2 regions of the Streptomyces sp. NPDC028368 genome follow, and region 1 is predicted to be linked to the other one. Evidence: riboswitches for the same ligand, from Rfam matches in the RefSeq annotation. Region 1 holds a riboswitch; the other holds the start of a gene.
What was found. Region 1 has a riboswitch for S-adenosylmethionine ahead of ACZ4S3_RS05370 (aminotransferase class V-fold PLP-dependent enzyme). Riboswitches for the same ligand answer to the same signal wherever they lie in the genome.
Positions count from the first base shown of each region.

Region 2: it holds a riboswitch for S-adenosylmethionine, as region 1 does, so the genes downstream of both, thrC (threonine synthase) here and ACZ4S3_RS05370 (aminotransferase class V-fold PLP-dependent enzyme) in region 1, are expected to answer to the same signal.

Region 1 is NZ_JBVHTY010000002.1:412,459-416,864, reverse strand. It holds gene ACZ4S3_RS05380 (rhomboid family intramembrane serine protease) at 1-224, shown strand, start outside; gene ACZ4S3_RS05375 (Lrp/AsnC family transcriptional regulator) at 221-502, shown strand; gene ACZ4S3_RS05370 (aminotransferase class V-fold PLP-dependent enzyme) at 971-2,350, opposite strand; SAM riboswitch class IV at 2,530-2,647, opposite strand; gene trpD (anthranilate phosphoribosyltransferase) at 2,739-3,803, opposite strand; gene qcrB (cytochrome bc1 complex cytochrome b subunit) at 3,943-4,406, opposite strand, start outside.
Region 2 is NZ_JBVHTY010000013.1:161,310-165,715, forward strand. It holds gene ACZ4S3_RS27850 (cold-shock protein) at 1-43, opposite strand, end outside; gene ACZ4S3_RS27855 (MoaD/ThiS family protein) at 534-812, opposite strand; gene thrC (threonine synthase) at 872-2,167, opposite strand; SAM riboswitch class I at 2,185-2,336, opposite strand; gene ACZ4S3_RS27865 (glucosyl-3-phosphoglycerate synthase) at 2,509-3,498, shown strand; gene ACZ4S3_RS27870 (alpha,alpha-trehalose-phosphate synthase (UDP-forming)) at 3,562-4,406, shown strand, end outside.

The sequences.
Region 1 (4,406 bases):
TCTTCCTGCCGCTGCGCTTCCCCGCCTGGATCGTGCTGCTGTTCTGGTTCGCGCTGCAATGGCAGGCCGCACAGGACGACCCCAACGGCCCCGGCGTCGCCTACCTCGCCCATGTGGTCGGCTTCGCCCTCGGCTTCCTGTACGCGTGGGTGCGCTACGGGAGGGATAGTGTGGGGGCCACCAGGGGGAACGAACCGGCGACCGAGGGAGAGAGCCAGCCGTGATCACTTCGATCGTGCTCATCAAGACCAGCGTGGACCAGATCCCGGAGATCGCCGAGAAGATCGCCGCCTTGGAGGGGGTCAGCGAGGTCTACTCCGTCACCGGTGCGCACGACCTGATCGCGATGGTGCGGGTCCCCGCCCACGACGACCTCGCCGATGTCATCCCCGGCCGGATCAGCAAGGTCCCCGGCGTCGCCTCCACCGAGACGCACATCGCCTTCCGCACGTACTCCCAGCACGACCTCGAGGCCGCCTTCTCGATTGGCCTTGACGCGTAGCCGCTGCGCTTGGCTTTGGCCCCACGTTGTCGGCCGTCCCGCCGTGGTGGCTTTGTCGCCGTTGCTCCCCCACTGCCTAAAGGGCGTGGGAGGTACCCCCACGCGGCGGGCGGTGTCCGCTGCGCGGGGCTGTTCGGCTGCGGGACCGGACCTACACGGCTCCGCCGCTACGGCCCGCCCCCTCCCCGTTGAGGGTGGGAAAAAGAAAGGCCGGTGGGCATGCACGTCAGTGGTCAGCCGCGCCCTGTGGATCACAGGCGCAACAAACCCTCAACGCACGCCCCCACCGACCCGCCTTTTTCCACCCACCCGTGGGAGGGGCCGCGCCGCAGGACGGAGTCCGGAGGCGTGGCACCGCACCCGACAAACCCACGCCCGCCGCGTGGGGGTACCTCCCACGCCCTTTAGGCAGTGGGGGAGCAACGACGCGAAACCACCACGGCGGGAAAGCCGACAACGTGGGGAGAACTACCCCGCGCTCCGCGCGGGAACGCAACGGCCGTCCTCCGTGCGGTAGTTCCACCGCGCGCCGTCTGCCACCAGTTCCTTGACCGCGCGGACGAAGCGGTCGACGTGCTCATCCGGCGTGCCAACGCCCAGGCTGACGCGGATGGCGTTCAGGGAGCGCTCGCCGGGGGCCGCCTCCGGGGCGCCGCACTCCCCCGGCTCCTGCGGCTCGCTGCCCAGCAGGGTCCGGACGAGCGGGTGCGCGCAGAACAGGCCGTCCCGGACGCCGATGCCGTACTCCGCCGACAGCGCGGCCGCGAAGTGCGAGCTGTTCCAGCCCTCGACGACGAAGGAGAGCACACCCACGCGCGGGGCGTCGTCGCCGAAGAGGGAGAGGACCTTGACCGCGGGCACCTCGGCGAGGCCCTCCCGGACGCGGGTGATCAGCGCCTGCTCGCGGGCGACCAGCTGGTCGAAACCGGCCTCGGTCAGGGCCTGGCAGGCGGAGGCGATGGAGTAGGCGCCGATGACGTTCGGCGAGCCGGCCTCGTGCCGGGCGGCGGTGGTGTGCCACTCGACGTCCACGCCGCCGTCCGTACGCCGCGAGACCTTACGGCTGGCGCCGCCGCCCGCCAGGTACGGCTCGGCGTCCTGCAGCCAGTCCGCGCGGCCGGCCAGCACGCCGGCGCCGAACGGCGCGTACAGCTTGTGGCCGGAGAAGGCGACCCAGTCGACGTCCAGTTCCGCGATGTCGACGGGGTGGTGCGGGGCGAGCTGCGCCGCGTCGAGGACGATCCGGGCGCCGTGGGCGTGTGCCGCGGCGGCCAGTTCCCGTACGGGCCACAGCTCGCCGGTGACGTTCGAGGCGCCGGTGACACACACCAGCGCGGGACCGTAGGGCTCCCGCGCCGCCAGCGCCTGCTCCAGGGTGTCCACCGCCTGCTGCGGGGTACGCGGCGCGTTCAGGTACGTCACGGCGGTGTCCGCGCGCTGTTCCCACGGCAGCAGCGAGGCATGGTGCTCGGTCTCGAAGACGAACACCCGGGTGTTCTGCGGGAGTACGGCGGCGAGCAGGTTGAGCGAGTCGGTGGTGGAGCGGGTGAAGACCACCTGGTCGTCGGCGCGGCAGCCGAGGAAGTCGGCGATGGTCGTGCGGCTGTTCTCGAAGAGGTCGGTGGACAGCTGCGAGAGGTATCCGGCGCCGCGGTGCACGCTGCCGTAATACGGGGCGTAGGCGGCCACGTCGTCCCAGACCCGCTGCAGGGCGGGGGCGCTGGCGGCGTAGTCCAGTGCGGCGTAGTCGACCTCGCCGCCGGTCACGAGCGGGACGAGGACATCCCGGCCCAGAACCGGCAGCGGGGCACAAACGGAACGGTCGGCGGCAACGGCGGAAACAGACATGGCGAACTCCCGTGAGAGGCAAGCGAATTACCGCGGCCGGGCAGGGGCGCGTGCGCGAAAGGGCACGGCGAAGCGGCCGCGGCGGAAAGAAAAAGGGGTGCGGAAAAGGGGCCGACGGCCCTATCGCATTCGCTGAATCACGGAAAATGCTCCCTCGAGGACCAGGATCCCTGGCGAGGGATCCGCGCTTGCCGTAGACCTCGCTGCCTACGGCCTGGTCATCACCCGGGGCACCCCGCCACGGACGGAGGGTTGCCGGACAGCGGGCCGGGGCCTATGTCGCTGTCACTCGTGACCTGCGCAGAATGATGCCACACGATCAAAGACGCGCAAGCCCCGGTCCGGATACCGGACCGGGGCTTGCGTCACACCCTGCGTAACGGCGCGCTCAGGCGTTGCTGGCGGCCACCCAGCGCTCCAGGGCCCGCTTGGCCGCACCGGAGTCGATGGCGGCGGCGGCCTTGTCGATACCGGCCCGGATCTGCTCCGTCAGGGGCGCCTGGGACGGCTCCAGGGCCACCAGCGCCGCCGCGGCGTTCAGCAGCACCGCGTCGCGCACCGGCCCCCGCTCGCCGTCCAGCAGCCGGCGGGCCACATCAGCGTTGTACGAGGCGTCCGCGCCGCGCAGCGCCTCGACCGGGACGAGGTCGATGCCGACGTCCCGGGGGTCGAAGGGCTCCTCGGTGACCGTGCCGTCGCGGACGATCCACACCCGGGAGGTGGCGGTGGTGGTCAGCTCGTCCAGGCCGTCGTCGCCGCGGAACACCAGCGCCGACGAGCCGCGCTCGGCCAGCACCCCGGCCAGGATCGGCGCCATCCGCGCATCGGCGACGCCGGTGGCCTGGGCGCGGACCTTGGCGGGGTTGGTCAGCGGGCCCAGCAGGTTGAAGGTCGTACGGATGCCGAGCTGGCCGCGGGCGTTGGCGACATGGCGCAGCGCCGGGTGGAACTTCACCGCGAAGCAGAAGGTGATGCCCGCTTCCTGGGCGACCTCGGTGACCCGCTGCGGGGTGAGGTCGAGATTGACGCCGAGCTTCTCCAGCACGTCGGAGGCGCCGCTGGCCGAGGACGCGGCGCGGTTGCCGTGCTTGACGACCTTGGCGCCGGTGCCGGCCACCACGATCGAGGACATCGTGGAGATGTTGACGGTCTTGGCGCCGTCGCCGCCGGTGCCGACGATGTCCACGCTCGGCCCGGGCACCTCGATCAGCCGGGCGTGCGCATACATCGTGCGCACCAGTCCGGAGATCTCCGCGACGGTCTCGCCCTTGGCCCGCAGCGCCACCGCGAAGCCGGCGATCTGGGCGTCGGTGGCCTCGCCCCGCATGATCTTGTCCATCGCCCATGCGGTGTCGTCCGCCGCGAGGTCATGGCCGTCGAGCAGGGCGTTGAGGACGCCCGGCCAGGTGTGGGCCGCCACGCTGTCGCCGCCGACCGGGGTCACAACGTTCATGGTCCACACTCCTGGTCTTCTCTACTGCCTGTGACCTCACCCTATCGAGCCCCCGGGCATGCCGGAGGGCCCCGTCCACTGGTCAGACGGGGCCCTCTGGGTGGCGTACTACCTGGTGCGCGCTAGCGCGCTGCGGTGATCAGTGGTGGCCGTGGCCGCTGGTGATCTCCTGGTACTCCTCGACCGTCGGCTTGGGGATGACGTTGTCCTCGCCGTAGTAGGTCTTGGAGAGCTTGGCACGCAGCTTCTGCGACCGGCTGAGCTTGCGGCGGACGCCGTTCTCGTCGACCTCCGGGCCCAGCTCGAGGGGTGCGGGCTGCTCGTGCTGGGTGAGCACGTGCAGCTGCTCCTGGCCGAGCGGCTCGTGGACCTCGACGAACTCACCGTGCGGCAGGCGCTTGATGATGCCCGACTCGCGGCCGTGCAGCACCTTGTCCTTGTCGCGCCGCTGCAGACCCAGACAGATCCGCTTGGTGGCGATGAAGCCCAGCACCGGAAGGACGAAGAAGCCGATCCGGACGAACCAGGTGAGCGAGTTGAGCGACAGGTGGAAGTGCGTCGCCCACAGGTCGTTGCCGCCACCGATCAGCATCACGAAGTACG
Region 2 (4,406 bases), on a different contig from region 1:
ACCCCTTCTCCGCGTTGAACCACTTGACGGTGCCCTGAGCCATGCCTAACTCCCCTATTACTGGCCCTTGCGCAGGACCGCACTCCGCGGACCCGGGTCAGACCTCACCCCCCGAGAGGCCCGCGGGGTGTGCGCCGGAACGCGTCGACCGCCGCTGAATGTATCTGCACCAATGCCCAGCGCAACAGGTCAATCGGACGAGAATTATGGCGCCGGAGAATCGGCAATTATGCGGTGAAGTCCCGTTACGCCGGGGCAAGTCGGGCCGGGCATAGCTCAGATATCCGGCAAATGCTGCACACGCTTTGGGCACAACTGATCGCGATCACATATGCGTTCGGCACGCGCGCAGAGTTGCACGAGGGTCATACGGGAGTGGTACGAGGGCTCGCACGAAGGAGATCGCCCTCATGGTATCGCCTTTCACGACACGGAATTGCCCCATCCGCTTTTGGGCGGATGGGGCAATTTCCGTCACTCAAGGCGAGAGATGGCGCATTTCAGCGCCTGAGCCGCGGCTGGTCGCCGGCCCTTCAGCAGCCTCCGGCCACCGCCGGGATGATGGAGATGCCCGCGCCCTCCGGCGTCGGCGTCTCCAGGCCCTGCTCGAAGCGGACGTCGTCGTCGTTGACGTAGACGTTCACGAACCGCCGCAGCTTGCCCGCGTCGTCCAGCACTCGGGCCGCGATGCCGGTGTGGTTCTTCTCCAGGTCGGAGATCACCTCGGAGAGGGTCGCGCCCTCGGCGGGCACCTCGGCCTGGCCACTGGTGTAGGTGCGGAGGATGGTGGGGATGCGGACCTTGACGCTCATGGGTTCTGCCTTCCAGCGACTGCGGGATACGAGTTCAGGAGGTGCGGGCGGACCGGGGCTCAGCCGGCCAGACCGGCCGCGCGGAACGCGTCCAGGTTGGGCCGGATGGTGGCCGTGGGCCCGGATGCGACGGCGTCAAGCGTCTTGAGGCCGTCACCGGTGTTGAGGACGACGGTGGTCAGGGTCGGGTCGAGCAGACCTTCCTCGATGAGCTTCTTGGTGACGCCGACGGTCACACCGCCCGCGGTCTCCGCGAAGATCCCCTCCGTCCGCGCCAGCAGCCTGATGGCGTCCACGACCTGCTCGTCGTTGACATCCTCCACCGCACCGCCCGTACGGCGCGCGATGTCCAGGACATACGGCCCGTCGGCCGGGTTGCCGATCGCCAGCGACTTGGCGATGGTGTTCGGCTTCTGGGGGCGTACGACGTCGTGCCCGGCCTTGAAGGCGGCCGAGACCGGCGAGCAGCCCTCCGCCTGGGCGCCGAAGATCTTGTACGGCTTGTCCTCGACCAGGCCGAGCTGGATCAGCTCCTTGAGCCCCTTGTCGATCTTCGTCAGCTGCGAGCCGGACGCGATGGGGATGACGATCTGGTCCGGGAGCTGCCAGCCCAGCTGCTCACAGATCTCGTACGCCAGCGTCTTGGAACCCTCGCCGTAGTACGGACGGAGGTTGACGTTCACAAAGCCCCAGCCCTCGCCGAGCGGGTCGCCGATGAGCTCCGAGCAGAAGCGGTTGACGTCGTCGTAGTTGCCCTCGATGCCGACCAGGTCGCCGCCGTAGACCGCGGCCATGACGACCTTGCCGGCCTCCAGGTCGTGCGGGATGAAGACGCAGGACTCGAAACCGGCACGCCGGGCCGCGGCGCCGACCGCGCCCGCGAGGTTGCCGGTGGAGGAGCAGGAGAGCGTGGTGAAGCCGAAGGCGCGGGCGGCCTCGACGGCGATCGCGACGACACGGTCCTTGAAGGAGTGCGTCGGGTTACCGGAGTCGTCCTTGACGTACAGACCGCCGGTGACACCCAGCTCGGCGGCGAGCCGGTCGGCCTTGACCAGCTTCGTGAAGCCGGGGTTCAGGTTCGGCTTGTCGGCCACATCGGCGGGGACGGGCAGCAGCGGGGCGTAGCGCCAGATGTTGTTCGGGCCGGCCTCGATCCGCTTCTTCAGCCCTTCGGGGTCGCCGCTCGGCAGGTCGTACGCCACTTCGAGCGGCCCGAAACATTCCTGGCACGCGAAGATCGGGCCGAGCGGGAAGCGCTGTCCGCACTCGCGGCAGGAGAGGGCGACGGCCGGACCCAGAGCGACGGCGGACGCGTTCTCGGTGACATCGGCGTTTTCGGTAACTTGCACAGCCATGGAGGCGAGGCCCTTTCTCCTCATCTTCCTCGCGACGCATCTCGTCGCGAGACGGATTTGGCACCTTCCCTAGCCGGGAGCCTCGCGCGCGCTGTAGCTGCGGCGGAGACCGGCTGGAGGGTTGCCGGGGCTTCAACGGGCCGTATCCCTCTGCCCCTCTGGATGAGCGGTATGGCACTGGGCCGAAACCCAGGCGTTTATGGCGGTGACCCCGGCATGCGACGGTCATCCGCGTTGTTCAAGACTGTAACCGAAGGCACTGACGGTTGAGATAGTCGTCCGAACCGCGAGATGGATCACACAGCGGCCGCAGATCCGGCGGCCACCGAGGAGTCGTAGACGTGCTGGAAGAGGTGGAGCGCTGGCTCAGCAGCCGCTCCTGGTCGGCGGCCGACCGCCCCCTCGGGCAGCTGCTGGAGGCGAAGCGCCAGACCGGCCAGACGGTCAGCGTCGTCCTGCCCGCCCTGAACGAGGAGGCGACGGTCGGCGCCATCGTCGCGGCGATCCGCCAGGACCTGATGACCGATGCGGTGCCCCTGGTGGACGAGCTGGTGGTGCTGGACTCCGGCTCCACCGACCGTACCGCCGAGGTCGCGGCGGCAGCCGGTGCCCGTGTCGTCCACCGGGACGCCGTACTGCCCCGCATCCCGGCGCTCCCCGGCAAGGGCGAGGTGCTGTGGCGTTCGCTGCTTGCCACCACTGGCGACATCGTCTGCTTCACCGACGCCGACCTGCGCGCCTTCTCGTCCACCTTCGTCTCCGGCATCGTCGGCCCGCTGCTGACCGACCCCGGCGTCCACTTCGTCAAGGCGATGTACGACCGCCCCCTGGAGGCCGGCGGCCACCGGGACGGGAGCGCGGACCGCGGCCCGATTGCGGGCGGTGACCAGGGAGGACGGGTCACGGAGCTGGTGGCCCGGCCGCTCCTCAACCTCCACTGGCCGCAGCTGGCCGGGTTCGTCCAGCCCCTGGGCGGCGAGTACGCGGCCCGCCGCTCCCTCCTGGAACGCCTCCCCTTCCCGGTGGGCTACGGCGTGGAGCTCGGCCTCCTGGTCGACGCCCTGCACACGGTCGGCCTGGACGCCCTCGCCCAGGTGGACGTCGGCGTCCGCAAACACCGCCACCAGGACAGCCAGGCCCTCGGCCGGATGGCCGCCGCCATCTACCGCACCGCCCAGCTCCGCCTGACCCGCGGCCATCTCATCCGCCCCCGCCTCACCCAGTTCGAGCGCGGCGAGAACGGCTTCGTCCCACGGACGACGGCCGTGGACACCGAGGAACGCCCGCCGATGGCGGAGATAAGGGAGTACGCGGAGCGGCGGGCGGCCTGAACCGCATCCCCTCGGCTGGTTTCCGTACGTTTGCGCGGATCCGTTGCGGGTTACCTTCGCGACATGGTCTCCGAGACGGTCGCCGAGCGCAGTGTGGTCCAGTCAGGTGCCGAGGTTCTGGTCGCGTCCAATCGCGGTCCGGTCTCCTACGCCATCGGGGAGGGCGGCGCGCTGACCGCCAAGCGGGGCGGCGGCGGGCTGGTGTCCGGGCTGTCGGCCATCGGGCCCGATACGGATGCGCTGTGGGTGTGTGCGGCGCTCGGCGAGGGCGACCGGGAGGCCGTACGGCGGACGGGGGGTGCCCTCGATCCCGCGGATACCGGCGGACAGCGTGTCCGGATGCTGGATATCCCGGCGGATGTGTATGCGGCCGCCTACAACGGAATTGCCAATTCCGTGCTCTGGTTCGTCCATCACATGCTGTATCAGACGCCGCTTGAGCCGGCATTCGACACGGAATTCCGTGTGCAATGGGCGTCGTACGAGGCGTACAACGCGGCCTTTGCGGAGGCGCTGGCCGAGTCCGCGGCGCCCGGTGCGGCCGTTCTCGTGCAGGACTATCACCTGGCGCTGGTACCGGGAATGCTCCGCGAGCGCCGCCCTGACCTGCGGATCGCGCATTTCTCGCACACGCCGTGGGCGCCCGCCGAATACTTTGCGATGCTGCCCGATGACGTCCAGCGGAAGCTGGCGATGGGCATTCTCGGCGCGGACCGGGCGAATTTCCTGACCGAGCGGTGGGCGCGGGCCTTCATGGGCTGTTGCCGGCAGGCGCTGGGGGCGGACTGCGAGGTATACCGGCCGGATGAGGGGCCGGCGTATCTCCTCACGAACCCGCCGGGGCTCAAAGGACGCACGACGTGGATCGGGGTGTACGGGCTCGGCGCCGACGCGGAATTCCTGCGCGA